3 regions of the Streptomyces sp. JH34 genome follow, and region 3 is predicted to be linked to each of the others. Evidence: riboswitches for the same ligand, from Rfam matches in the RefSeq annotation. Region 3 holds a riboswitch; each other region holds the start of a gene.
What was found. Region 3 has a riboswitch for cobalamin ahead of LWJ43_RS26010 (cobalamin biosynthesis protein). Riboswitches for the same ligand answer to the same signal wherever they lie in the genome.

Region 1 (9,330 bases), 5.2 Mb from region 3:
CCCGGCAACGAGCGCCTCGTCGTCCTGGTCAGCGACGGCGCGCACTACGCGCCGATCCCCGACGACCGCAGCGGCGAAACCGTCTCCGGCACCCAGGACCCGGTGTCGCTCATGGAGGACCTGCACGCGGGCCTCGGCATTCGTCTGCACGCGGTCGGGATCAGCGACGAGGCCCTGTTCGACCGTTGGTGGCAGGCACAGCGGCACCGTCCCGACTGGACTCCGCAGGCCCACGAGAGCATGGTGCCCAACCACCGGATGCTGGTCGACCTGGTGACCGTCGCCGGCGGCGACCGGCAGCGCATCGGCGGCCTGGACGTCCTGGAGAAGTACTTCGCCGAGCTGGGGAGCGGAGTCGTACGGGCCGTGGGGCGCCCGGCCCGTCCGCGCCTGCCCGCCTTTCAGCTGACGCCCGAGCGGCTGGCCGCGGAACCCCAGCCCCGAGTCGCGACCGATCCCCGGCAACGCCGCACCTGGGAAGCGGCTGCCGAGGACACCCTGGTCGCCTACAGCAGGGTCTGCGAGGCGTCACGGGCCCGCCTCGGCTACCAGCTGCTCCGCTCCTCACCGCCCGACGACTTCGCCCGCCTGCGCCGACAGTGCGTCGACCGCGCGGACTTCACGGCCTGGCTGTCCGTGGCCTACCAGGTCTTCAACGAGCGCCTGCACGCCCCCCTGCGCATTCCGAGGAAGGATCCGGCGAAGGTACTGGATCTCCCTCAGCTCGCGGCGGCCTTCTGGGACGGCCGCATGTCCCAACTGCACGAACTGCGCAACTTCTACCATCACGACCGTGACATGGAGGAGCGGGCGGAGCGGAACCGTGTCGCGGGAGGCATCATCCACAAGCACACGGGCAGCTTCGCCCCGCTGGAGAGCGACGCCGACGCCTGGCGCGCACTGCAACTGGGGCTGGTGCGTGACCTGGCGGCCCTCCTCAACGAGGCCCACGCGATTCTCGACGCGGCACCGGAACCCGAGGCGGCGGCGGAGGAGCCCGCACACGCCCCGCAGGCCGGTCAGGCCCAGGCGGGCGGCATCCGCGTCAAGTCGCAGGGCTACGACTGAGCCCGCACCGCCCGGCTTCGTCCGACGGCAGCTCCCTCGGGGCCGCCGGGGCGGGTGTGGAGCGCGTAGGTGGCAAAGGCGTGCCGGACGGTGCGGCAGAGCTGTTCGCTCCGTTACTCCGACCGCTCCGACCGCTCCGACCGCTCCGGCCAGCGCCTACCCCACTCCTTGACCACCCGGTCGCCGACGGCGAGCGACCGGTACGTCCGGCCGTTCACCTCGATGCTGAGCTCCCGCCCCTCGTCGGTGCGGATGTGCATCATGTAGCGGCCCGTCGGGCCGTAGGTACCGGTCGAACTGCTCACCCCCCGGCCGGTGACCTCCCCGGAGTAGGCGTCCTTGCTCTCGCGCGACCCGTGCGCGGCGATCATCGCCAGGACCAGGGCGAGCGGGCCGAAGGAGAGGAGCAGGACAACGGTGTTCGACATGTGCGACCCCCCGCATCGACGACGGCACAGGCCATCCACGGCAGCGTACCGGTCTTGTGGGCACCCGCCCAGAAGGCATATCGGAAAGGGCTGTTCGGCCCCGGTCCGGCGTCAGGGCTGACTCATAACCGGCCTGGTCGCGGTGACAGCACTCGCGGGCTGTGCCGGCGTCGAGTACCGGGAGGACATGTGCAGCGACGGTGAATACCCCGTCCTGTCCGTGGGCGGAACCGGCTCCGCCTGTGTCCCGGACGCGGAGGAGCCGTCCTCGGGATTCGCGCGGTATCCGGAGGGCAAGGTGCCGCAGCAGGTCGACGACAAGTGGGACGTGTACTGGGACACCCACACGCTCGACGAGGACGGGACCGTCGTCGACGCTCCGGAACCGGGCTGACCCGGGAAAGCCTGCCCCCCGGAAGCCAGGAGGCCGCTCCGCCGCCTCCGTCCCCGCGAAAACGCCCTGGTGGCCCGTGCGTGCGCTGGCCGCACACCGTACCGCGGTGACAGCATGGAAGAGGCGGACAAGGAACAGCGTCAGGAGCAGCCATGGCTACCCGCCCGTCCGATGCCACGCAGAATCCGAGGACGGTCGTGGGTGTGGACGGCTCGGAACACGCCAGGACCGCCATGCTCTGGGGCGCGGCGGACGCCGCGAGGCATCGTCGACGTCTGCTGCTCGTGCACGCCGCCGACCTCGACCGCCTGGACCGGTTCGCGTCGTTCGAGACGTCCGAACATCTGCGGGACAACGGCAACGCCGTCCTGACGACGGCGGCGGAGGAGATACGCGAGCGGTTCCCCGAACTCGACGTCGACGTCAAGCTGAGCCGCAGGAAGCCGGTTCCCGCTCTCCACGCGTCCGTGAGGCCCGGCAGCACGATCGTCGTCGGCAGCAGGGGGTCCGGCGGATTCGGTCCTCTGCTGCTGGGCTCGACGGGCCTGGAGGTCGTCGTCGGCAGTCCCGCGCCCGTCGTGGTCGTCCGCGGGGAGTTCGAGCGCGAGGACGCTCCGGTCACGGCCGCCGTGCGGGACGAGCACGACGCCCGGTGGCTGGTCCGTGCCGGACAGGAGGCACAGGCCCGCAACAGCCCCCTCCGGCTCGTGAGCGTGCGCGGCCTGCTCGCACGCTTCGGTGGGACGGCGCGGGACGAGGCCGGGGGGTCCGCGGACCCCGACGAGCGGCTCCTGGCCGACCTGGCGTCCCGGATCCATGAGAGCGCGCCCGGTCTCGCCGTACGCACCGAGGTGGTCGCGGCCCGCTCCGCGGCGTCCGCGCTCGTCGACGCCAGCCGGCACGCGGGTCTCCTGGTCATGGGAAGCCATGAGCGGCGCGGCGCCTCCGTACTGGGACTGGGCCACGTCGTGCACGCCCTCCTGCACCACTCCCGGTGTCCGGTCCAGATCGTGCCGTACCGGCATGACGAGGAGAGGGGCGTCGTGGAGGAAGGGCTCAGGGACGACGAGGGCTGAGGCCGGCAACCGCGAGCGGGCCCGCTTGTCATGTTCACCCACGTGGGACTACTGTCGCCACGCCTTGGTGAACGGGAAATCCGGTGTGATGCCGGTGCGGCCCTCGCCACTGTGATCGGGAAGTCCGGCTCCGGCCCTCACGGGCAGCCACTGGGTCCTTGTGACCCGGGAAGGCGGAGTTCGGGCGGTGTCACCCGTAAGCCAGGAGACCGGCCAAGGCACTTCAACCATCCACGAGGTGCTGGAGAGGGTCTGCTGAGTCATGCACATCGCCGAGGGTTTTCTGCCTCCGGCGCACGCGATCGCCTGGGGTGTCGCGTCCGCGCCGTTCGTCGTCCACGGAGTCCGGTCACTCACGCGTGAGGTCAGGGACAACCCTGAGAGCACGCTGCTCCTGGGGGCCTCCGGGGCCTTCACGTTCGTTCTCTCCGCATTGAAGATCCCTTCGGTGACGGGAAGTTGCTCCCATCCCACGGGTACGGGACTCGGGGCCATCCTGTTCCGTCCGCCGATCATGGCGGTCCTGGGCACGATCACCCTGCTGTTCCAGGCCCTGTTGCTGGCCCACGGCGGTCTGACCACGCTCGGAGCCAACGTCTTCTCGATGGCGATCGTCGGCCCCTGGGCCGGATACGCGGTCTTCAGACTGCTGCGCCGGTACGACGTGCCGGTGATGGTGGCGGTGTTCTCCGGCGCGTTCGTCGCCGACCTGTCCACCTACTGCGTCACCAGCGTGCAGTTGGCACTCGCCTTCCCGGACCCGAGCAGCGGGGTCCTCGGCGCGCTCGGCAAGTTCGGCTCCATCTTCGCGGTCACCCAGATCCCGCTCGCCGTGAGTGAGGGGCTCCTGACCGTGCTGGTGATGCGGCTTCTCGTGCAGTCCAGCAAGGGAGACCTGACCCGGCTCGGCGTGTTCCTCGCCGGTAGGCGGGCCCGCACGGAGAAGGCCGAGACCGAGGCGGTGGCCCGATGAACAAGGACACGAAGATCAACGCTCTTCTCCTGACCGTGGTGGCCGCGCTGGCCGTCCTGCCGCTGGCCCTGGGGCTCGGCGACGGCGAGGAGGAACCGTTCACGGGCGCCGACGCCCAGGCCGAGACGGCGATCACCGAGATCGATCCCGATTACGAACCCTGGTTCTCGCCGCTGTACGAACCGCCGTCCGGCGAGATCGAGTCGGCCCTGTTCGCCCTTCAGGCCGCGCTCGGCGCCGGCGTCCTCGCCTACTACTTCGGCCTGCGGCGCGGGCGACGTCAGGGCGAACTCCGCGCGACGGCGGAGCAGGAGAGAGGTGGCACCGGGGGCGGTGCCGGGGAGTCGACGGCCCGGAGGACCTGAGCGAACATGCTGCCGATCGACGCGGCGGCGCACAGCAGTCGCTGGCGCCGCCGCCATCCCCTGGACAAGGCCTCACTCGGTCTTGGGTTCACGGTGCTGGCCGTCTCGCTGCCGCCCTGGCCCGGGGCCGCCCTGGTCCTCGTCACCGCTCTGGCCGTGCTGCTGGGGCCGGCGGGCGTGACCGCCCGTCACCTGTGGCGGGCGTACCGGGTTCCTCTGGGTTTCTGCGTCACCGGGGCCGCCACGCTCCTCGTACGGGTCGGCGGGCCGGACGGGTTGCTCGCTCTCGACCCCGGTGGGCCCGTACGCGCAGGTGAGCTGCTGCTCCGTACCTCAGCCGCGTCCCTCGGGGTCCTGCTGTTCGCCTTCACCACCCCGATGTCCGATCTGTTGCCCCGCCTGGTCGGGGCGGGGGTGCCCGCGCCGGTGGTGGACGTCGCCCTGGTGACGTACCGCATGAGCTTCCTCCTCCTCGATTCGGTGCGCCGGATCCGGGAGGCGCAGGCGGCCCGGCTCGGCCACACCACCCGGGCCGCGACCTGGCGCTCCCTGGCGGGGCTCGGAGCGACCGCGTTCGTCAGGGCGTTCGACCGTGCGGCTCGGCTCCAGACGGGGCTTGCGGGGCGCGGTTACGACGGGACCCTGCGCGTCCTGGTGCCCGAGGCCCGCGTCTCCGTCCGGTTCGTGGCGCTGAGCGTCCTCCTGCTCGCGGCCCTCACCGTCCTGACCTTCGCCCTGGAAAGGCCGCTGTCATGAGCGAATCCGTGCTGCTCGCCCTGCGGGGCGCGTCCTTCGCGTACGAGGACGGTCCCGCCGTGCTCAGCGGCCTCGACTTCGAGGCACGTGAAGGGCGTGCGCTCGCCCTCCTCGGCCGCAACGGCAGCGGGAAGACCACACTGATGCGCCTCCTCAGTGGCGGACTGCGTCCCCGTGAGGGGCGGTTGACGGTCGAGGGCCGTCCCGTCACCTACGACCGGAAGGGGCTGACCCGGCTGCGCACCACCGTCCAGCTGGTGGTGCAGGATCCGGACGACCAGTTGTTCGCCGCGTCCGTCTCCCAGGACGTGTCGTTCGGACCGCTGAACCTCGGTCTGCCCGACGCCGAGGTACGCGCCCGGGTGGACGAGGCACTCGCCGCCCTCGACATCACCGCTCTGGCGGACCGGCCCACCCATCTGCTCTCCTACGGGCAGCGGAAGCGGACCGCCATCGCGGGTGCGGTCGCCATGCGGCCCCGCGTGCTGATCCTCGACGAGCCGACCGCGGGGCTCGATCCGGACGGTCAGGAGCGACTTCTCGACACGCTCGACGCCCTCCGCTCGGGCGGGACCACCGTCATGATGGCCACCCACGACGTCGATCTCGCCCTGCGCTGGGCCGACGACGCCGCGCTCCTCTCCCCGGCCGGCGTCCGGGCCGGGCCCGCGCCCGCGATGCTGGCGCGCACGGATCTCCTGCGGGAGTCGGGGCTGCGTCTGCCATGGGGTGTGGCGACCGCTGAACTACTGCGTGCGCATGGCCTGTTGGGGGCTTCGGCTGCCGGCCCGCGCACCGCCGAGCAGCTCGCTGCGGACTTCGCCGCGCCGGTCACCGCCGAGGGGGCCGACGGCCGGCACCGCTGACGGCCTTTTCGCCGGAAGTCCGGGAGCCCGCTCCGGCCCTGCCGGCGCGGGCTCCCCGCACCGCGACGCGAGCCGGGCACAGGCCGGCGGCCTTCAGGTCGCGCGCGGGCGGTTCGCACAGTACGTACGGTTCGGCGAAGGAAGTGCCGTTCGCCTCGAAAGGCGACCCCCTGGGACTCACGAGGACCGGGATACCTGAGCGATACCCGCGAGCGGCCCGATCGGCTAAACCTCGGACACCTTTCCACCGGGTTAACTCCCGTCGACGAGCCGAACCGATGTACGAATATGACCGTCGTCCGCAACCGGCATATGCAATAGCCACCCAGTCCCGGATGATCTCAAATAGTGAGAACCGAACGTGAGGCACATCCCCAGGCCACAGGGGGTCAGCAACTGATTCAGCTCGTTCGGCATCGACTTTCGGACTCTTCACATGGGATTAACTCGATAAGCACTCCGGCCTGTTAGCGTCTTTGAGGAACAGTGAAGTCCAGCAGGAGGTGACGGGTGCGCGTAGCGGCAGTGCGGTTCGTACTCGCGTTCCTGATGAGCTTCCTATTGGCCCCGTACTCCGGAACAGCTTCCGCGGACACACACCCGGCCGCTCCGGGAATTCGGGCCGACGGCCTTCCGGTCGCCGCCGCCGGAGAGACACATGTCGCCCACGGCACCTGTGGCACAGCTGATCGCGGAAGTGAACCGAACGGCCTTCTGCGCCACCGCGACCGGCATCGTTCCGCGACGGGTCCCGCCCCCGAGGCCCCGCCGCGTTCCGTCGTGGCACAGGACGCCGACGGCCCGCTCGCCCCGGCGTACTTCGCCGCGATGGGCAACGCGCTGCACACCTCGAGATCCTCCGGCGCGCACTCCTCCCCCGCCCTTCAGGTGTTCCGCTGCTGAGCTGACCCGGCACCCGGCGTACCCGCCCCTCCCGCCCGCACTTCGCGGGCCTCGTCTCCCGCCCGCACTCCACGGGCCCCGCCGACGAGGGGTCGTGCCGACGTGCCCTCCGGGCCCCCAGTTCTCGTACGCGTAACGACGCGCCGGTCTCCGGCGCGCCAGGAGGAATCACTGGCATGCATTCCGTCTTCGAACACCACGCGGTGGAAGTACTGCACATCAGCGACAGCGCCGTCTGGGCACCCCCGCCCGGCGACGTACGCTCCGCCCCCTTCCGCACGGGATGAGGGCCGCCATGGACCGCGTCCGCACGTTCCCGTACCTGCGGCAGGACTTCGCCGCGTCACTCGTCGTCTTCCTGGTCGCGCTGCCCCTGTGCGTGGGCGTCGCCGTCGCGTCGGGCGTCCCGGCCGAACTGGGGCTGATCACCGGCATCGTGGGCGGAATCGTCACCGGCCTGATGCGGGGCAGCAGCCTCCAGGTCTCGGGGCCGGCCGCCGGTCTCACCGTGCTCGTCTTCGAGGCGGTCCAGTCCTTCGGTCTCCCCGCACTCGGGGTGATCGTGCTGGCGGCGGGGCTGCTGCAACTGGCCATGGGTGCCCTGCGGCTGGGCCGCTGGTTCCGGGCCATCTCCGTCTCCGTCGTCGAGGGCATGCTCGCCGGCATCGGACTCGTCCTCATCGCGGGGCAGCTCTACGCGGCGGCCGGCGTCGACGCGCCGCTCTCCGGTACGGGCAAGGTGGCCGGCATCCCGGGGCTGCTGGCCGACGCCGTGTCGAGTCCGTCGGCTCTCGCCTCACTCGCGCTCGGCGCCTCGACCATAGCTCTGGTGGTGGGGTGGAGCAGGATGCCCGAGCGGGTGCGCGCCGTCCCGGGCGCTCTCGCCGCGGTCGTGCTGGCCACCCTCGCCACCCTGGCGTTCGACCTGCCGCTCGAGACGGTCCGGGTCCAGGGGCTGCTCGACGCCGTCCAGACTCCCGCGCTGTCCGAGTTCGGCGGGCTGTTGAGCCTGAGCCTGCTGGGGACCGTGGCGGCCTTCACCCTGATCGCCTCCGCGGAGAGCCTCTTCAGCGCGGCCGCGGTCGACCGGCTGCACGACGGACCACGCACCGAGTACGACAAGGAGCTGATGGCGCAGGGCACGGGCAACACGGTCTGCGGTCTTCTCGGCGCGCTGCCGATGACCGCGGTCATCGTCCGCAGCTCGGCCAACGTCCAGGCGGGCGCGCGGACCCGGGCCTCCCGGGTGCTGCACGGTGTGTGGCTGCTCCTGTTCGCGGCGCTGCTCCCGTCCGCGCTGGCCCTCATCCCGCTGCCCGCCCTCGCCGGCATCCTCATCCACGCCGGGTGGAAGCTGATCCCGCTGCGCTCGCTGGTTCCCCTGTGGCGTGAGCACCGCGGCGAGGCGGTGATCCTGGTCGTCACGGCCGTGGCGATCGTGACGGTGAACATGTTCGAGGGCGTACTGACCGGACTGGCCCTCTCGGTGGCGAAGGCGGCGTGGGACGCCTCCCACATCAAGCTGGAGGTCGTCGACAGCAGCCCCGACGGAGTACGGGCCCGGCTGTCGGGCAACGCGACGTTCCTGCGGCTGCCGAAGATACTCGACAGCCTGGAGGCCCTGCCCAAGGACCGGCCCGTCGCCCTGGACCTCTCCGGTCTGCACCATCTGGACCACGCCTGCCGCAAGGCCCTGGAGAACTGGGCGGAGCGGCACAGCTCCGCGGACACCGAACCCGTGCGGCTGACCCGGGACGACGTGGTGACGGCTGCCCCGTGAGAACGGGGCCCTGAGCCCTTCGGGCTTCCGGACGCACGACGACTCGCCGGGGCGCCTTCGGCAGGCGCCCCGGCGAGTCGTCGCCGGCGCTCAGCCGTTGGGCAGGATGACCGCGCGGCCGTTGATCTTGCCCGCGTGGAGCCGCTCGTAGGCGAGCGGGGCCTCGTCGATGGAGTACGTCTCGACGTGGACGTCGACGGCACCGGCGTGGGCCAGTTCGATGACCTCGGCGAGCTCCTTGCGCGAGCCCCAGTACGGTGCGGTGACCGAGGTGGAGAACGGCAGGACACCGAATCCGACGGGCAGCAGGCCACCGCCGATGCCGACGATGGTGATGTCGCTGTCGACGGACGCCATCGCGCCGGCCGTCCTCACGGTCGGTTCGGCGCCGACGAAGTCGAGCACGACGTTGGCACCGATACCACCGGTGAGTTCACGGACCCTGGCCGCCGCGTTCTCGTCGGACAGCACGGCCTCGTGTGCGCCGACCGCACGGGCGAGCGCCAGCTTCTCCTCGGTGACGTCGAGCGCGATGACCCGTACCGCGGTCATGGCGCGCAGGAGCTGGATGGCGACGTGTCCGAGGCCTCCGGTGCCGATGACCACGGCGGTGGCGCCGGGCAGGAGCTTCGGCAGCGAGCGCTTGATCGCGTGGTACGGCGTGAGCCCCGCGTCGGTCAGCGAGACCGTCTTGACCGGGTCCAGGTCGCCGATCGGCGTC
Region 2 (9,330 bases), 1.1 Mb from region 3:
AACGCGGTGCTGGTCCTGCACGCGCTGACCGGTGACAGCCACGCGGCGGGCCCCGCCGGGCCGGGGCATCCGTCGGCCGGCTGGTGGGACGCGCTCATCGGTCCCGGCCGGGCACTGGACACCGACCGCTGGTTCGTCGTCGCGCCGAACGTGCTGGGCGGCTGCCAGGGCAGCACGGGGCCGTCGTCCCTGCGGTCCGACGGCACCCGTTGGGGCCCCGCCTTCCCTCGTCTGACGGTGCGTGACCAGGTGGCCGCGGAGGCGCGTCTCGCCGACGCCCTGGGCATCGGCCGGTGGGCGTCGGTGATCGGCGGTTCGATGGGCGGGATGCGGGCGCTCGAGTGGGCGGTGAGCCGGCCCGGCCGTACGGGGTCGCTGCTGGTGCTCGCCGCCCCCACGGCTTCGACGGCCGAGCAGATCGCCTGGGGCAGTACGCAGATCGCCGCGACCCGGAACGACGCGGGCTGGCGGGGCGGCCGGTACCACGACGCGGCGCCGGGCTCGGGCCCTCACCGGGGGCTCGGGCTGGCCCGCCGGATCGCCCATGTCACCTACCGGAGCGAGGCGGAGCTGGGCACACGGTTCGGCCGGCGGGCGCAGCCCGGTGAGCTTCCCTCGCAGGGCGGGCGCTATCAGGTGGAGTCCTATCTCGACCACCACGCGGACAAGCTGGTGCGCCGCTTCGACGCGGGCAGCTACGTGGTGCTCACGGAAGCGATGAACGCCCACGACGTGGGCCGGGGACGCGGCGGTGCCGCGCGGGCGTTGCGCCGGGCGGGCATGCCGGCGCTGATCGCCGGCATCGATTCGGACCGGCTCCACCCGCCGGCGCAACAGGCGGAGGCGGCGGCGCTGCTGCCGGGCGCCGACCGCCTCCGGATCATCGAATCCCCTTACGGACACGACGGCTTCCTCATCGAGACCGAGCAGGTGGGGTCTCTCGTGAGGGAGTTGCTGCCCCCGCCCGGACGACCCGGTCCGCCCGGCCCGGACGCCGGACCTCTTCCCCTGGAGTGCCCATGAGTCCCGCCCCCCGTCCGAAGCCCCCTACGACCGGACGCGGCTTCGACAGTGGACCCGCGGCCGTGCGAGATCGGTGAACGGGGAGCCGCTGCCTCCGGACCACGGCGCTCAGGAGCTGGGTCCGCCGGAGCGCCGCCCGGGTCCCGGGGAAGAGAGACCCGGGCGGGCTGCTCGCGCGGGCGACGGACGGCTCGGGCCGCACCCAGCCGGCGACGACCGCCCACAACACGCAGGGCTACCTCTTCGACGCGGTGGTGAGGCACCGGTGACCGTGGTCTGAGGGTCAGTGCGCCCGGGGCCGGCCCGCGTAGTACGTGGCGATCATGTCCTGGTCCCCGTGTCCGGCGGCCTCCGCCCGGGTGAACCGCTCGGCGGAGGCGGCGACCAGGTCGAGCGTCACTCCGGCCGCCTCGGCCGCGTCGAGGATCAGCCGGGAGTCCTTGAGGGCGGTGGAGAGCGCGAAGCTCGGGCTGAGATCGCCGGAGAGCACCGCCGCGGACTTGCCCTGGAGGTACGGGGTGTCCAGCGGCCCGCCCTTCATCGCGGCCAGGAAGAGCTGCGGGTCGACGCCGAGTCCTTCGGCGAGGTTGAGACACTCCGCCACGCTGTTGACGAGGTTGATCACCCAGGTGTTGGCGACGAGCTTGAGCCGGGTGGCGGCGCCAGGTTCCTCGCCGACCCACACGGTGCGCTGCCCGATCGCCTCCAGGACGGGTTGTGCGGTGGCGCGGGCGCCGGACGGGCCGGAGACGAACACCGTGAGCGCGCCCTGCTCCGCGGGCTGCTTCGTGCCGGAGACCGGGGCGTCGAGGTAGACCAGTCCCAGTCCGGCGGCCCGGTGGGCCAGGTCGGTCGTGGCGTCGAGGCCGACGGTGGAGCTCTGCAGCCACACCTGCCCCGGGCGCAGACCCGGCGCTGCTGCGGTGAGGGTCTCCGCCACCGACCGGCCGTCGTTCAGGGCGGTGAGGACGACATCGGCTCCGCGTACCGCTTCCTCGGCCGTGTCCGTCACGGTGGCGCCGTGGCCGGCCAGGGGCTCGGCCCTGGACCGTGTGCGGTTCCAGACCCGGACCGGCAGCCGGTCCCTGAGCAGGCTGCGGGCCATCCCGGTTCCCATGATGCCGGTGCCCAGGACCGCGACGGCCGGTGGTCCCTGGGCGGTTCCGGCGGGGGATGCGGTGGTCATGGGGAGGTTCCCTTCGTCGGTACGGCGCGGTCCCGGGCCCGTGGGTCTCGAGACACGGCGAGGTCCCGGACCGGTGGGTCTCAAGACTGCCGCAGGGCGCCGTCCAGCACGGCGCGGTGCACGGCTCTGGCGAGTCGCGCACCCCAGACCGAACGTGGCCCGGCGAACGGCTCGCCCTGCCCCTCCGCCGGGTCGGGCGCGGCGACGCACACGGCGTCCGTCGGCGTGCCGGAGCAGTCGAGTCCGGCGTCGAGCAGTGCCTGGACCTTCGCCTCGGTGGCGGTGGCCACCGCGTTGACCAGGGCCGCGTCGGAGAGCCCCACGGGGAGGGTGACGACGATGTTGACGGTGCCGGGCGGCAGCGGACGGCCGGAGCCCTCGGCCGGAGCCGCGGCCCATCCCCGTACACCGAGGCCGCTGGTGACGGTCGCCGTCACCCCGCCGTCGTCGGCCGTGGTGTACGCCGTGACGTCGGCCGCGGTCATCAGCCCGGCTCCCGGTCCGTCGAGCGCTTCGGCCGCCGCGATCTCAGCGAGGTGGCGGCCGGGGTCGAGTCGCGGATAGCCGCCGGGCACCTGCGCGTTCAGGATCCAGGCGCGCGGCCCGATCCCGCCGCCGAGCACGGCGCTGCTGCACACCCGCCAGCCCGGCCCCAGCCGCCAGACCAGGTGGTGCAGTCCGAGGCCGTCCTCGTGCCGGGCCGACAGCTCGCCGCGCCGCCGGGGCGGACGGGTGCCCACGGTTTCCACCACACACCCCCTGACAGGCCCGCCGGAGATCGGCGGCGGCGCGTCGATCATACGGTCGGGCCGAAGCCGCACCTCCGGCGCACCCGGGAGAGTGCTCACCCGAATGGCCTAACGCATGTGGCGGTCCGACAGCCCCGTGGAACCGGGCAACCGCCCCTCCCCGCCGCCCCGGGCCGCTCGCGGCACCGGCCGGGAAGTTGCAGTGTCCAACCGGGTGAGGCGCGATGGAAGCCGGACGCGCCTCCCCTGCTGGATCCAACCGCAGGACGCGCCCGGGCGAGGAGGAATCGGCCATGGGAGCCGCTGACGGTTTCACGGATTCCGGAGAACTCGACGGTCTGACCGTCTACGACAGTGACGGGGAGAAGGTCGGCACAGTGGGGCGGGTGTACGTCGACGACGACACCGGCAAGCCCGACTGGATCACGGTCAAGACCGGCATGTTCGGCATGAAGGAGAGCTTCGTGCCGCTTGCGGGAGCCCGCCGGGTGGGCTCCGACCTGCACGTCTCGCACCCGAAGGAGAAGGTCAAGGACGCTCCCCGGGTCGATGCCGACGCGCACCTCTCCGTATCGGAGGAACAGGAGCTCTACCGGCACTACGGGATGACCAGGAAGGGCACCGGCAACGCCGGAGCGGGCGGTGACGCGCGCACGACGTCCGGGACCGGAACGGGAACCATGGGTGCCGCGGGTGCGGCCGGGGCGGCCGGTGCGGCCGGTACCGCCCGCACCGGACACGCGAAGGACACCGGCACCACCGCCGGCACGGGCACCACCGGCGCCGGTATGGGCAGGCACCGGGACACGGAGACCTCGTCCACGTCGCGCCCGCTCGCGGGTGCCGGAGCCGAACGGTCCGCCGCCGGCACCGGCCGGGAGGAGATGGTCCGGTCCGAGGAGCAGCTCCAGGTAGGTACGGAGGAGTACGAGAGCGGGAGGGCACGCCTGCACAAGTACGTCGTGACGGAGAACGTCACCCGGACCGTGCCGGTGTCCCACGAGGAGGTGCGCGTGGTGCGCGAGCCCCTGCAGCCCGGCGAGAAGGGAGCCGTGAAGGGGCGGAGCGAACTCGGCGAACAGGACGTCGAAGTCACCCTGCACGCCGAACGAGCCACCGTCCGCAAGGAGGCGGTCCCCGTGGAGCGGGTCCGTCTCGAAACCAGCAAGGTCACGGAACAGAAGGAAGTGTCCGCGGAGCTCCGCAAGGAGAAGATCGACTACGCGGACGGCAAGGACATGGGCAGCGACAAGGACATGGGCGGCGAGTACGGCCAGGGACGTCGTCGCTGACCTGACCCCTCACACGGCGGCGAAAGGCCGCGCGACACCAGCGAGGGGCGGACCCGGGTGGTTCACGGGCCCGCCCTCTCGTCGCTCCCGTAGCGTGCGTGGACCGCTCTCCCCGGGAGGAACCGCACGGAAGGGCGCCCGTCCGGCCCCTCCGGAGTGACCACCGCGCGCACCCGGTAGACGTCGGCGATGAGTTCCTCGGTGATCACCTCCGAGGGCGTTCCGCCGGCCACCACCCGGCCCTCCTTCATGACCGTGACCCGGTCGCAGAACATCGCGGCCAGGTTGAGGTCGTGCAGCGCGACCACCGCCGTCACGGGCAGCGCGGCGACCAGGGACAGGAGCTCCAGCTGGTGCTGGATGTCCAGGTGGTTGGTGGGTTCGTCCAGCAGGAGTTCCCTCGGCTGCTGGGCGAGGGCGCGGGCGATCTGGACCCGCTGGCGCTCACCGCCGGACAGGGTGTGCCAGGACTGCGCGGCCCGGTCGGCGAGTCCGGTGCGCGCGAGGGCCTCGCGTACGGCCTCCTCGTCCTCGGGGCCGGACGCGGACCAGGCGCGGCGGTGCGGGATGCGGCCGAGCCGGACGACGTCCAGGACGCTCAGGTCGACCTGGGTCACCGCGTGCTGCTCGACGACGGCCACGCGGCGGGCCACCGCCCTCCGGCCGGTCTCGGCGAGCGTGCGGCCGTCGAGGGTCACGACGCCCGCGCCGGGTGCGAGCACGCCGGCCATCACGCGCAGCAGCGTGGTCTTGCCGGAGCCATTCGGTCCCAGGAGCCCGACCGTGGCGCCGGGCGGCGGCGCGATGCTCACCCCGTCGAGGACGATCCGCCCGCCGGCCTCCCGGGTGATCCGGGCGGCCCGCAGGCCGTCGCCCGGGGTGCCTGTCCCGTGCTCGCCGGGTGTCATGCGCTTCTCCGGGTGCGGTGGAGGATCAGGACGAACACGGGCACACCGATGAGGGAGGTGACCACCCCGACCGGGACCTCCTGCGGGTCGAGGACGGTCCTGGCCAGCGTGTCGACCCAGACCAGGAACACGGCGCCGGCGAGCGCGGTCACCGGGAGCAGTCTCCGGTGCCCCGAACCGGTCAGCGCCCGGGCGGCGTGCGGCAGGACGAGGCCGACGAACCCGATCGCGCCCGCCGAGCTGACGAGGGCGGCGGTCAGCAGGGCGGTCGCGCAGAGCAGCACGATCCGGGTGCGGGCCACGTGCACGCCGAGGGCGGCCGCGGCGTCCTGGCCGAAGGCGAAGGCGTCGAGGGTACGGGCATGACCGAGGCAGATGACCAGGGTCACGGCCAGCACGGCGGAGCACGTCCACACGTCGGTCCAGCCGACCCCGCTCAGCGAGCCGAGCAGCCAGAAGAGCACTCCCCTGGTCTGTTCGGCGTCGGCGGCGGTCATCACGACGAACGAGGTGAGCGCGGAGAAGAGCTGCATGGCCGCGACCCCGGAGAGCACGACCCGGTCGGTGGATCCGCCGAGTGTGTGACTCAGCAGCAGCACGAGGGCGAACGAGCACAGGGCGCCGACGAAGGCGCCGCCCGAGACCGACACCGCTCCCCCGCCGACGCCCAGGACGACGACCACGACCGCCCCGGTGGACGCCCCCGAGGACACGCCGAGGACGAAGGGGTCGGCGAGCGGGTTGCGCAGCAGCGACTGCATCACGGTGCCGCACACCGCGAGCCCGGCCCCGCAGACCGCTGCGAGCAGGGTGCGGGGCATGCGCAGGTTCCAGATGATGCCGTCCCGTATCGGGGTCAGCCGCCCCTCACCCAGGCCGAGGTGCGAGCCCACCGCGGACCAGACGTCCGGGACGGAGACGCGGGCGGGGCCGATCGTGACGGCGACCGCCACGGACAGGAGAAGCAGGGCGATCCCGGCACTCCACAGGGCACCTTCGCGCAGGATCCGTGCCCCGGAGGGCGTCCGCGCCGGAGGGGACAGCCGCGTATCCGTGTCAGGGTCGGGTGCGGTCCCCGTCACCTCGCGAGTCCGAACGAGCGCAGCCCCGCCGCGACACGCTCGACGCCCTCCACGGTCCGGACGGTCGGGTTCATGGCCTGGCCGCTGAGCAGGACGTACCGCTTGTGCCGGACGGCGTCCAGATTCTTCGTGGCGGGGTTGGACTCCAGGAAGGCGATCTTCTTCTCGGCGCTCTCGGCCGTCTGCGACCTGCGGGTCAGGTCGCCGATCACCAGCACGTCCGGATCGCGGTCGGCGACGGTCTCCCAGTTGATCTGGGGCCATTCCTCGTGGGTGTCGTCGAAGACGTTCTTCGCGCCGAGCTCCTCGGTGATGATGCCGGGGGCTCCGCAGCAGCCCGCCAGATAGGGGGCCTCGGCGTTGGCGAACCAGTAGAGCAGGGTGGTGCCGGACGCGTCGACGTCCGCGGTCGCCTCCGCGATCCTTTCCTGGAGACTCCCGACCAGCTTCTCGCCCCGTTCCGGGACTCCGAACACCTCGGCCAGGTCACGCACTTCGCCGTAGACGCCGTCCATGGTCAGTGGTGCGGTGCGGGAGCCGTCGCTGCTGCCGGTGTTGTCCTTGCCCGCGCAGTCCGTGGGTGAGAGGTACGTCGGTACGCCCAGCTCCTCGAACTGGTCCCGGGACGCCACACCGCCCTTGCCTAGGGTGGACTCGAACGACGCGCTGACGAAGTCGGGTTCCTCGGCGAGGACCTTCTCGGAGGAGGGCCGGCTCTCCGCGATGCGGGGCACCCCGGCCTCGTCCTTCTCCAGCCCCTTCATCACCGGGTCCGTCCAGGTCGCGCTGCCGGCGAGCCGGTCGGCGAGGCCCAGGGAGAGCAGGATCTCCGTCGATCCCTGGTCGAGGGAGACGGCGTGCCGCGGCGGCGCGTCGACGGTCACCGTGCGACCGCAGTTCTCCAGCGTCACGGGGAAGCCGTCGGCGGAGCCCTCCCGCGCGGCGCCGTCGGACGCGCTCCCACCCCCGCCGCAGGAGGTCAGGAGGACAAGTGCGGTGATGAGCAGGGCGGTTCGGTATGCGGTGCTAGCTATGGGCGGCACAAGGTCCCTCGGCGTCTCTGGGCTCATGCGCGGAGCCCGGTACGGTGTTCCGCTCCCGGTGCGGAAGCGGGTGCCAGCAGGTCTTCGGACTCGGGTTCGTCCGGACGGAGCGCCTTCCCGGTGCACCCGAGGGTGTTCCAGTGGCAGTGGCCCCGCCCGTCCCCCTCACCGCTGCGCGTCAGTTCCGGATTCACACCGGATTCCCTGACTCCACGTGGAGTGTGACTGGCGTCTGCAAGCTATCACGCGGCGTGTCGCCGGACTTCGGGGCCGTCGCCGGTCGTCGGGCAGCCGCTCCCCTCCGTACCGGCGACGGCCGTCGGGCGGGTCAGCGCATGGGGTGAACCGATTCGCCGCCGCCGCTCTGCGTCTTCCCGCACCGACGGGCGAGCACGGACGTGGTGCCCCAGTAGGCCAGCAGCACGGCACGCAGACCCAGGATCTCCAGGCGCTCGCCGAGCCCGCCGCACATCACCTGCTCCTTGCGCGGGGCGCTCACCGGGCGTCCGTCGCGGCGGTGTTCCAGGGGCCCTCGGGGTCGTCGTAGGCGTCGGCGTAGCCGGGGCCGGCGATCGGCCAGTCGGCGAGCAGCGCCTCGGGCAGGGCGAAGGAGTCGGCGAGCTGAGGGGCGTGAGCGGCGACGGCCGTGATCAGTTCCTCGGCGTCCCGCGCCAGGGTCTCGGTCTGATCGCCGCTCAGGAGACCGGCGGCCATCAGGTCCCCGCTGTTGCGAGCCACCCACTCGACGGCGAACAGGCGCTCCAGTTCCCCCAGCCGGTCCTTCGCGGCCCCTTCGGGCAGAGCGGCGCGGGCCTCGGCGTACGCCTCGGCGGCCTGCCGGTACGCATAGGCCTCGACCCCGCGCAGCGCGGGGCCCGATGCGACGTTCCAGCGTCCGAGCGCGTCGGCGTCCGCCGCCCGCAGCACCCGCTCCCTGGCCCGGGCGAACCAGATGTCCTGGACCGAGGCGAGGAGTGCGCCGAGGAAGCGCGGGTCGGCGAGGTCGCCGGTGTGCGCGGCCCGGTCGTCCGCACGGCCGGGCCCGGCGGCGAAGAGCATGTCGGCGGCCGCCTTGGTGTACAGGGCGATGTTGTCGCCCTCCGCCGTGATGGCACCCTCCACTCCGGTGACGAGTTCGGTCATGCCGTTGTTCTCGAGGAGTGCCTGCGCGCCGCAGCGTTCACGGCTCTGGACGATGACGTCACGGGCCCGCCACGTGATCCACGCCTTGGCGACGTCGACGAGCGTCCCGGCCTCGGCCCGGCCCTCGTCGTCCGTGCAGGCCTCCCAGCGTTCCTGTGCCCTGCGGTACAGCAGGGTCATGGCGAAGACGGTGGCCATGGCCGAGGCGAGCGGCCCGTGGTGGGTCCGGTGGGCGTTGACCGGCACGGGCGGCGCGCCGCGGCTGCCGGAGATCAGCCGGTGGCCGCCGTAGCGCACGGCCACCGCGAGGGTCGCGCGGGCCGAGCCGGCCGCGCAGGCGCTCATGGAGATCCGGCCGGGGGTGACCCGCCCGATCGAGGTCAGGAAACGCCGGCGCCTGTCTCCCGGCTCCGTCCTGAACTCCCCCTGGACGTCGCCGTCCTCGCCGGAGCCCAGCAGGGCGTCCCGCGCCACGAACAGCCGGTCGAACGAGGTCAGGCAGTGGTCCACGGGGCTGCCCATGCGGGCGGGGAGCCGTCGCACCCGGACGCCCGGGAGCGCCTGTTCGTCGTCGGTGAGCGGCACGAGGAAGAGGCGCACCCCGTGGTCCGCGCCGTCGGCCACCAGTCGCGCCGCGACCAGACCGGTCTTGGCTCCGCCCGCGGGGCTGGTGTTGGGCATGAACTTCTGCGCGCCCGCGTTCGGGGTGTGCAGGACGAAGCCGTCCCGTTCGCGGTCGTACGTCGCGGTGGTCTCCATGGCCGCGGCGTTGTTGCCGTGTGCCACCTCCGTACAGAGGAAGGTGCCGATGCGCCGCATCGTCAGATAGTCCGACAGGTCGCGGCTGCCGACGCTCTCGTGATCGAGGAGGCTGCCGAGGAAGAGGTTGTAGTGGATGCCCGCC
Region 3 (9,330 bases):
GATCCTGATGCCGCCCACCGACCAGGACTACGGCTCCCGCGACTACATGGCGCGGGACGCCGAGGGCAACGTCTGGAGCTTCGGTACGTACGCCCCGGGGTCCTCGGGCTGAACGCCCCGGGGCTGCGCGGTCACACCCCGCCGGTGTGCACCTGGAAGGCGGCGCGGCGTACGGCTTTGGCGAGGGCCGGGTCCGGATGGGCGGCGGCCAGGGCGACCAGCACCTGGACGGTCCGCGGGTGTCCGACGGCTCTCACCTCGTCCAGGAGCGCGGGGACCGTGCCCTGGACGGCGGAGTCGAGATGGCGGACCAGCAGCCCGGTCTCCCCGTGGTCGGCCACGGCCGCGGCGGTGTCGACCCAGAGCCAGGTGGCCTCCTCGCGGCTGAGGACGTCCTGGGCGTCGTCCGGGTCGGTGCCCTCGTACTCGGCGAGCCACAGCAGCGCGTAGGGCCGCAGCGGTGCCTCGGTGACGACGGAGCGGACGACGGGCTCGGCGGGGGCGCCGACGACGCGCAACGCCTCGAAGGCCAGACCGCGCAGCAGGGCGTCCTCGCCGCGGGCGACGGCCAGCAGTTCGGCCACGGCGCTGCCGACGGGCCGGGCCGCGAGCCAGGCCCGGTATTCGGCGCGGGCCGGGCCCGGGGTGAGCCGTGCGCAGCCGAGCAGCATGTCGGCGGCCGACTGCTCGATGTTCCCCGCCGGGCTCTGGGCCGCGACGCAGATCTGCTCCAGCTTGACCCAGACCGCCCAGTTGCCCAGCGGGGTGAGGGTGGCGTGCCCGGCGCCCAGCGTGAGCGCGCCGACGGAGGCGAGCCCCTCCAGCGCCCAGTCCAGCAGCAGTGCGTTCAGATCGGCCGGTCCCCCGCCGGTGGGCGCGGGCTGCGCCTGCGGCCCGTACGGCACCTCGCACCGCTCCTCGTGGAGTTCCGCGACGCGCTGGCCCAGCAGGTCGAGGAGGGCGGGCACGGTGACGGGGCCCGCCGACAGCTGAAGGAGGGACAGCACCTGGGGCACCGCCTCGACGGCCTCCGCCACCGCGGTGGCCTCGATGCCCTCGGGTGAGACGTGGACGAGCGACCACGCGTCGAAGAGCGCCACCCAGCCGCGGAGCACGGCGGAGTCGTCACGGTCCCAGGCGCGCAGCCGCCAGCCGGGGCGGGCGGTGTCGCCGTGCAGCTCGATGAGTCCGGCCAGCCTGGCCCGGTCCCATCCGGCGCGCACCTGGGACGGGGAGAGTCCGAGGGCGGCGGCGGCCCGTTCCAGGGCCTGGGCGGCGAGCGGGGCGGAGCCCGTGGTCGAACCGTCCGCGGCCCAGTGGGCGATCCGCACGGCGTCGGCCAGTACGGCCCTGGCCTGGCGTGCCAGTTCGGCCGGGGGCGGTGTGCCCTCGGGTGGGCGGGGGGCCGGCCTGGTGCGCCGGGTCGTCACGGCCTTGCGGGCGGTTGCCTGGGGTCGTGGGCGGACAAGTCGCAGCCTGGAGTCGCGCGGGGTACGGGACGTCACGAGGAGCAGTCTTGCCTCTGACGGGCCGAAAGCCCAAACGGAAGCCGTGTCACCGGGGTTCGCGGGGGCTCCTGGCCGGGTCGTCGACCGGGTGGTTCCGGCCCATCGGCTCACATCAGGGGCGTGAGGAAGCGCCGGAGCACCTCTTCGTAACCGGCGGGGTCGGCGTTCCACATCGCCGCATGCGGAGCCTGCGGTACGGCGTGCAGGGTCACGAGGTCGGGCCGGCGGGTGGCGAGTTCCCGGGACTCCCGCCAGGGGGCGAGGGTGTCGTCGGGGCCGTGGAGGACGAGCGTGGGGACGTGCAGGGCCGTCGGCACCGAGGTTTCCAGCAGCCGGGCGCCGTGCACTCCCGTCTGGCCCTGGGCCGCACGGACCGCGAGGGGCAGCAGCGCGGAGGGGACGCCCCGGGCCGAGGCGAGCGCCCGGAGGGTCGTCCTCCAGTCCAGGACCGGGGAGTCGAGGACGAGACCGCTGATGCGGTCGCGGAGGGCCGAGTTGACGGCCGCGTGCAGGGCCATCGAGGCGCCGGACGACCAGCCGTGCAGGATGACGCTCTCGGCCCCGTAGCGCACGGCGTAGCGGACGGCCGCGTCGAGGTCGCGCCATTCGGACTCGCCGAGGTGGGCGAGTCCGTCCGGGGAGCGTGGGGCGCCCGGGTCACCGCGGTAGGCGAGGTCGAGCACGGGGAACTGCTGGTCGTGGAGGAATCCCGTGACGTTCAGGGGGTGGTTCCTGGTGGTGCCGAGGCCGTGCACGGTGATCACCCAGGTGTCGCGGGCGCCGGGCACGAACCAGGCGGGCAGGGCACCGAGTTCACCGGGGACCTCGACCTCCTTGTACGCGAGCCCGAGGGCGGCGAGCGGGTCGCCGCGGTGGAGCTCGGGGGTGAGGCGGACCCTGGTGCCCGGTTTCAGGCTTCCGAGGGTGACGCGCTCCAGCCGGCGCACGACGGTGTCGGCGGAGACCGCGGGGCCGTCGGGCGGCTGTTCGGCCACCGGGCCGACGACCGCGTGCACATCGCGGCCGGTCAGTCCGTACGTGCCGGGCCGCAGGGCCGAGAAGGAGCGGGTCAGGGTGACCTGCCCGGCCGCGGTGGCGTGCACGGTGAGACGGCGGTCGGCCGGGAAGGGACGTGGCGACGGCGCCCCGAGGGCGGCGTCGCTGGCGTAGCGTCCGGCGGCGACCGCTGCCGCGCCGACGCCGAGGACCGATGTGGCGGCCACTGCCGCCGCTGTTGCCGGGCGCACGGCTCCAGTCTCCCGGGCGGCGGCGCCGACGGCCAGTGGGCCTCGGCCGTACGGTGCGGGGGCCCCGCTCAGCCGGGCTGGCCGTACCCCTCCAGGGCGTCCTGCACGTCGCGCAGCTGGGCCGGGGTGAGGAGACTCGGGCGGTGGCCGGGCACGGAGCTCGCGGTGAGCCAGAGCCTGCACATCCACTCGAGCTGGGCGGTGCGGTCGTAGGCCTCGTCGAGGGTGCTCCCGTAGGTGACCGTGCCGTGGTTCCGCAGCAGGCAGCCGGTGCGGCCGCGCAGGGCGGTCAGCATGTTGCCGGCGAGCTCCCGCGTTCCGTAGCGCGCGTACGGAGCGGTGCGGACGGGGCCGCCGAGGACGGCGGCGGCGTAGTGGACGAGCGGCACCTCGGGGACGAGGGTGGAGACGGCCGTGGCGTGCACGGCGTGGGTGTGGACGACGGCCGCGGCGTCGGTGTGGCGGTAGACGGCCAGGTGCAGCGGGAGCTCGCTGGTGGGGACCATGTCGCCCAGGACCTGCCGTCCTTCGAGGTCGACGCCGACCGCGTCCCCGGGCCCGAGCCGGTCGTAGGACACCCCGCTGGGGGTGACCAGGACGACGTCACCCACCCGGGCCGACACGTTGCCCGAGGTCCCGACGACCAGACCCTCCGCCGCGGTCCGCCGGGCCGTCGCGACGACACCGTCCCACGCCTGCCCGATCGCGCCCTTGTCCACGTCACTCATGCGGGGATCCTAAGGCGACGTGACCGATGTCTCGCCAACGGGGCAAATCGGTCGCAGCACGGACGTTCCCGCCGGGCGGCAGCCGGGCCCCGCACCGCCCGCCGGGGCGCGGCCCACTCCTCGCGCACACAAGCGGAACCCGCCCACGCGATTGGGGTCACCGTGTCGCCCTGCCCAGTTCATCTTCCGTTCATCCAGGTTGCTTACGTTCCCCGTGCCAATGACGTCGAACGATTGCCTGGGTAAATGGAACACATCACGCTGCTGCTTGCGATTGTGGTCGTGACAGCTCTCGTGTTCGATTTCACGAACGGTTTCCACGACACCGCCAACGCGATGGCGACCACCATCTCGACCGGCGCTCTCAAGCCCAAGACAGCGGTGGCCATGTCCGCCGTCCTCAACCTCGTCGGCGCGTTCCTGTCGGTGGAGGTCGCCAAGACGATCTCCGGCGGGATCATCAACGAGGACGGCCTCAGAACCGAGGTCATCTTCGCCGCGCTCGTCGGCGCGATCCTGTGGAATCTGCTGACCTGGCTGGTCGGCCTGCCCTCCAGTTCCTCCCACGCACTCTTCGGCGGCCTCATCGGCGCCGCGGTGATGTCGGCCGGCTGGTCCTCGATCGACGGCGGCACCGTCGTCACGAAGGTCCTGCTGCCCGCGATCGCCGCGCCCCTGGTGGCCGGTGTCGCCGCGCTGCTGGCCACGAAGCTGACGTACCGCCTCAACCGGAAGATCACCGACGAGGCCCAGCTCAAGTCGACGGCCAAGGGATACCGCGCCGGCCAGATCGCCTCGGCCGGCCTGGTCTCGCTCGCCCACGGCACCAACGACGCGCAGAAGACCATGGGCATCATCACCCTGGCCCTGGTCACCGGTGGCGTCCTCGCCCCCGGCTCCAACCCTCCGGTCTGGGTCATCGCCTCCGCCGGTATCGCGATCGCCCTGGGCACCTACCTCGGCGGCTGGCGCATCATCCGCACCATGGGCAGCGGCCTCACCGACCTGCGTCCGCCGCAGGGCTTCGCGGCCCAGACGAGCGCGGCCACGGTCATCCTGGCCTCCTCGCACCTCGGCTTCTCCCTGTCGACCACGCAGTCCTGCTCCGGTGCCGTCATGGGCGCGGGCCTCGGACGCAAGGGGGGCGTGGTCCGCTGGTCCACCGCCACCCGGATGTTCGTCGCCTGGGGTCTGACCCTGCCGGCCGCCGGTCTGGTGGGCGCGGGCGCCGAGTTCCTGACCAAGCAGGGCCCCTGGGGCGTCGCTGTGGTCGCCGTCCTGCTCGTCGCGGGGTCCGGCGCCATCTGGCTGCTGTCGCGCCGCAAGCCGGTCGACCACACCAACGTGAACGCGGACGGGGGCGAGCCCGCGGGCGTCGTCACGACGGCCATGGCGGCCGTCAGCCCGCCGCCCGTCGGCGTGGCCGTCCCGGACCTCAAGACCACCATCCACGCCCCGGCGTCCGAGACCCCGGCCGACCGGCCGGCCACGGTGTAAGGACAGATCCGTATGAACATCGACTGGGCAGCTCTCGCGTCCGTCTTCGGCGTCAGCCTCGTGATCACCGTCGCGCTGGTCGGCCTCTTCACCCTCGGCGTCACGGGCCTCGCCAGGCAGACGGCGACGGCACAGGGCGGCGGTGGTGGCATCGTGGCGCGCACCGGCGCGTACGCCTGCTTCGCGCTGTGCGTGGCGGCGGTCGCCTACGGGATCTATCTGATCGTCGCCTGACCCACCGGACGGGCACCCGCGTCGGGCCGGACACACCTCGCGTGTGTCCGGCCCGATGTGCGTCTGAGCACACTGAAGCCTCGCAGGTCAACGGCAGGTTGACGGGCGTTCGCGCAGCGTGATGGACTGCCGGAGCCATTTAGGCCGACCGGCACCCCGTGTGCCGGCCGGTCCTACGGCGACAGAGAGGAAGCCGGTGCGAATCCGGCGCGGTCCCGCCACTGTCACCGGGGAGCAGCCTCCACACGGAAGTCACGGTCCGCCACCGCGGACTGGAAGGCCGGAGGAACTGCCGATCCGGGAGCCAGGAGACTCTCGTCGCCGGTCACGTCGAACCAGGGCGCGGACCCTGAGTGAGGACATACGCCATGTCTGGCTGCCCTGCGTCGGTCACCGCACCACCTTCCGAGAAGGCCCTTCGAGGCACGACGGCCGGCTGAGCGGTGCGAGCCGACCGCGTCTTCGCGTACGGCGCCACCGCCGGGCTGATCGGCGACCTGCTGCTCGGTGACCCCCGGCGGGGCCACCCCGTCGCCGCCTTCGGGCGTGCCGCGGCGGGCGTCGAGAGCCTGCTGTGGCGCGATCACCGCGGCTGGGGTGCCCTGCACACGCTCGTCTGCGCCGGGGGCGCCACGGGCGCCGCCGCGCTGGCCGCCCGTGCCGTGCGCCACCGTCCCGCCGCCGCGGTGGCGCTGACGGCCGCCGCCACCTGGTCCGTCGTCGGGGGCACGTCGCTGGGCCGCGAGGCGCGTGCCGTCGGCGGGGCACTGGCCGCCGGGGACATCGAGCTGGCCCGGGAGCGGCTGCCGCACCTGTGCGGCCGGGACCCCCAGGCACTGGACGGTCCTGGCATCGCCCGCGCGGTGGTGGAGTCCGTCGCCGAGAACACCTCCGACGCCGTCGTGGGGGCCCTGGTGTGGGGGGCGCTCGGCGGAGTGCCGGGGCTGGTCGGCTTCCGTGCCGTCAACACGCTCGACGCGATGGTCGGGCACAAGTCGTCCCGCCACCGGCGCTACGGCTGGGCCTCGGCCCGGCTCGACGACGTCGTCGGCTGGCCCGGGGCCCGGCTGACCGCCGCCCTGGCCGTGGCCGCCGGTGGACGCCCGTGCGAGGCCGTCCGGGCGTGGCGGGCCGACGCGCGCCGGCATCCCAGCCCCAACGCGGGCCCGGTGGAGGCCTCGTTCGCGGGGGCGCTCGGCGTACGGCTCGGCGGGACCCTCGCGTACGGCGGGCGGGTGGAGCACCGGCCGGTGCTCAACGGCGGGGCCGGCCGGGACGTGCGGGTCACGGACATCGAACGGGCGGTGCGGCTGTCGCGCCGGGTGAGTGTGCTGGCCCTCGCCGTGTGCGCGGCGGGGCGGCTGGCCAGGGGACGGAGAGCCACATGAGCGGCGGGTTGCTGGTCGCGGGTACCACGTCGGACGCGGGCAAGAGCGTGGTCACCGCGGGGATCTGCCGGTGGCTGGTGCGCCGGGGGGTGAAGGTCGCGCCGTTCAAGGCGCAGAACATGTCGCTGAACTCGTTCGTGACCCGGGAGGGGGCGGAGATCGGCCGGGCGCAGGCGATGCAGGCGCAGGCCGCCCGGGTGGAGCCGTCTGCCCTGATGAACCCGGTGCTGCTCAAGCCCGGTGGCGACCGCTCCAGCCAGGTCGTCCTGATGGGGAAGCCGGTCGGCGAGATGAGTGCGCGCGGCTACCACGGGGGGCGCCAGGAGGCGCTGCTGGGGACGGTCACGGACTGTCTGGAGCAGCTGCGGGGGACCTATGACGCGGTGATCTGCGAGGGCGCGGGCAGTCCGGCCGAGATCAATCTGCGGCGTACGGACATCGTGAACATGGGCATCGCGCGGGCCGCGCGCTTCCCGGTGCTGGTGGTCGGCGACATCGACCGGGGCGGGGTGTTCGCCTCGTTCTTCGGCACGACGGCGCTGCTGAGCCCGGAGGACCAGGCGCTGATCGCCGGGTACCTCGTCAACAAGTTCCGTGGTGACGTGTCGCTCCTGGAACCCGGTCTCGACATGCTGCTGGGGCTCACGGGCCGGCGGACGTACGGGGTGCTGCCGTACGCCCACGGTCTGGGCATCGACGAGGAGGACGGGCTGCGGGTGTCGATGCGCGGCGCCGTGCGGGAGTCGGTCGTCGCGCCGCCGCACGGCGAGGACGTCCTGCGGGTCGCGGTGTGCGCGGTGCCGCTGATGTCGAACTTCACCGACGTGGACGCGCTGGCGGCCGAGCCGGGTGTGGTGGTGCGGTTCGTGGACCGCGCGGAGGAGCTCGTCGACGCGGATCTGGTGATCGTGCCGGGGACGCGGGGCACCGTGAAGGCGCTGGCGTGGCTGCGGGAGCGCGGTCTGGCGGACGCCCTGCTGCGGCGGGCCGCCGAGGGGCGGCCGGTGCTGGGGATCTGCGGCGGGTTCCAGGTACTGGGCGAGCGCGTCGAGGACGACGTGGAGTCGCGGGCCGGGCTCGTCGAGGGCCTCGGGCTGCTGCCGGTGCGGGTCCGTTTCGGCCGCGAGAAGGTCCTGGCCCGGCCGGTCGGAGAGGCTCTCGGGGAGCCGGTGGAGGGGTACGAGATCCATCACGGGGTCGCCGAGGTGGGCGGCGGCGAGCCGTTCCTCGACGGCTGCCGGGTGGGCGCGGTGTGGGGGACGCACTGGCACGGGTCGCTGGAGAGCGACGCCTTCCGGCGGGCGTTCCTGACCGAGGTCGCGCGGGCCGCCGGGCGCCGGTTCACCCCGGCGCCGGACACGAGCTTCGGGGCCCTGCGGGAGGAACAGCTCGACCGGCTCGGGGACCTGATCGAGGAACACGCCGACACGGACGCGTTGTGGCGGCTGATCGAGACCGGCGCGCCGGAGGGGCTCCCGTTCCTCGCACCGGGCGCGCCGCCCATGCCCGGCCTCGCCCCTGGAGCGCCCGAGGAGCCCGGGAGACCCGCTCCGGACGGGCCGGGGCTCGCCGGGGCCGGACGTGAGAGTGCAGATGTGACCGTTACAGAGGAGGCTCCGTGAGTACGCCGTATCCCTTCACCGCCATCGTCGGGCAGGACGATCTGCGGCTCGGGCTGCTGCTCAACGCCGTCAGTCCCGCCGTGGGCGGGGTCCTTGTCCGGGGTGAGAAGGGCACCGCGAAGTCCACCGCGGTGCGGGCGCTGGCCGCCCTCATGCCCGAGGTCGCGGTCGTGGCGGGGTGCCGTTTCTCGTGCGACCCGGGGGCGCCCGACCCGGCGTGTCCCGACGGCCCCCATGACGCGGGGGCGGGCGTGTCGCGCGCGGCGCGGACCGTGGAGCTTCCGGTCGGCGCGTCGGAGGACCGGCTGGTGGGTGCGCTGGACATCGAGCGGGCCCTCTCGGAGGGCGTGAAGGCCTTCGAGCCGGGGCTCCTCGCCGACGCCCATCGCGGGATCCTGTATGTCGACGAGGTCAATCTGCTTCATGACCACCTGGTGGACCTGCTGCTCGATGCCTCAGCCATGGGTGCCTCGTACGTCGAGCGGGAGGGTGTCTCGGTCCGCCACGCGGCCCGGTTCCTGCTGGTCGGAACGATGAACCCGGAGGAGGGCGAACTCCGGCCGCAGTTGCTGGACCGCTTCGGGCTGACCGTCGAGGTGGCCGCCTCGCGGGAGACCGACCTGCGGGTGGAGGTCGTGCGGCGGAGGCTCGCGTACGACGACGATCCGGCCGGGTTCGCGGCACGGTGGGCGGACGAGGAGACGGCGCTGCGTGAGCGTATCGTCGCCGCGCGCGCCCTGCTCCCCCGTGTGGTGCTCGGTGACGGCGTGTTGCGGCAGATCGCGGCGACCTGTGCGGCGTTCGAGGTCGACGGGATGCGCGCCGACATCGTCATGGCGCGGACCGCGACGGCGCTCGCGGCGTGGGCGGGGCGCGAGGAGGTCGTCGCGGACGACGTGCGGCAGGCCGCGCTCCTGGCACTCCCCCACCGGCGCAGGCGCAATCCGTTCGACGCGCCCGGGCTGGACGAGGACAAGCTGGACGAGGCCCTCCAGGATGCCGCGGACGAGCGAGGCGGCGACGACGATCCCGGCCCCGACGGGCCCGGCGGCGGGGTGCCCCCGCAGGGCGACGGGCCCGAGAGCGACGGCGGCGGCCCGGATGGG

Region 1: another riboswitch for cobalamin. It lies ahead of LWJ43_RS02715 (energy-coupling factor ABC transporter permease); the one in region 3 lies ahead of LWJ43_RS26010 (cobalamin biosynthesis protein).
Region 2: another riboswitch for cobalamin. It lies ahead of LWJ43_RS30915 (ABC transporter substrate-binding protein); the one in region 3 lies ahead of LWJ43_RS26010 (cobalamin biosynthesis protein).

What each region holds. Positions count from the first base shown of each region.
Region 1 is NZ_JAJSOO010000001.1:557,317-566,646, forward strand. It holds gene LWJ43_RS02695 (hypothetical protein) at 1-1,068, shown strand, start outside; gene LWJ43_RS02700 (DUF7489 domain-containing protein) at 1,182-1,496, opposite strand; gene LWJ43_RS02705 (SCO0607 family lipoprotein) at 1,630-1,890, shown strand; gene LWJ43_RS02710 (universal stress protein) at 2,043-2,966, shown strand; cobalamin riboswitch at 3,015-3,198, shown strand; gene LWJ43_RS02715 (energy-coupling factor ABC transporter permease) at 3,229-3,939, shown strand; gene LWJ43_RS02720 (energy-coupling factor ABC transporter substrate-binding protein) at 3,936-4,304, shown strand; gene cbiQ (cobalt ECF transporter T component CbiQ) at 4,311-5,060, shown strand; gene LWJ43_RS02730 (energy-coupling factor ABC transporter ATP-binding protein) at 5,057-5,926, shown strand; gene LWJ43_RS02735 (hypothetical protein) at 6,707-6,829, shown strand; gene LWJ43_RS02740 (SulP family inorganic anion transporter) at 7,125-8,609, shown strand; gene LWJ43_RS02745 (NAD(P)-dependent alcohol dehydrogenase) at 8,700-9,330, opposite strand, start outside.
Region 2 is NZ_JAJSOO010000001.1:6,886,106-6,895,435, reverse strand. It holds gene metX (homoserine O-acetyltransferase MetX) at 1-1,023, shown strand, start outside; partial or broken gene LWJ43_RS30945 (sulfite oxidase) at 1,137-1,292, shown strand; gene LWJ43_RS30940 (NAD(P)-dependent oxidoreductase) at 1,307-2,209, opposite strand; gene LWJ43_RS30935 (adenosylcobinamide amidohydrolase) at 2,290-3,009, opposite strand; gene LWJ43_RS30930 (PRC and DUF2382 domain-containing protein) at 3,252-4,250, shown strand; gene LWJ43_RS30925 (ABC transporter ATP-binding protein) at 4,313-5,158, opposite strand; gene LWJ43_RS30920 (FecCD family ABC transporter permease) at 5,155-6,240, opposite strand; gene LWJ43_RS30915 (ABC transporter substrate-binding protein) at 6,237-7,310, opposite strand; cobalamin riboswitch at 7,342-7,528, opposite strand; gene LWJ43_RS30910 (hypothetical protein) at 7,612-7,782, opposite strand; gene LWJ43_RS30905 (acyl-CoA dehydrogenase family protein) at 7,779-9,330, opposite strand, start outside.
Region 3 is NZ_JAJSOO010000001.1:5,800,164-5,809,493, reverse strand. It holds gene LWJ43_RS26040 (VOC family protein) at 1-112, shown strand, start outside; gene LWJ43_RS26035 (hypothetical protein) at 132-1,430, opposite strand; gene LWJ43_RS26030 (alpha/beta hydrolase family protein) at 1,616-2,755, opposite strand; gene LWJ43_RS26025 (class II aldolase/adducin family protein) at 2,824-3,483, opposite strand; gene LWJ43_RS26020 (inorganic phosphate transporter) at 3,730-4,980, shown strand; gene LWJ43_RS26015 (hypothetical protein) at 4,993-5,214, shown strand; cobalamin riboswitch at 5,401-5,529, shown strand; gene LWJ43_RS26010 (cobalamin biosynthesis protein) at 5,658-6,602, shown strand; gene LWJ43_RS26005 (cobyric acid synthase) at 6,599-8,224, shown strand; gene LWJ43_RS26000 (putative cobaltochelatase) at 8,221-9,330, shown strand, end outside.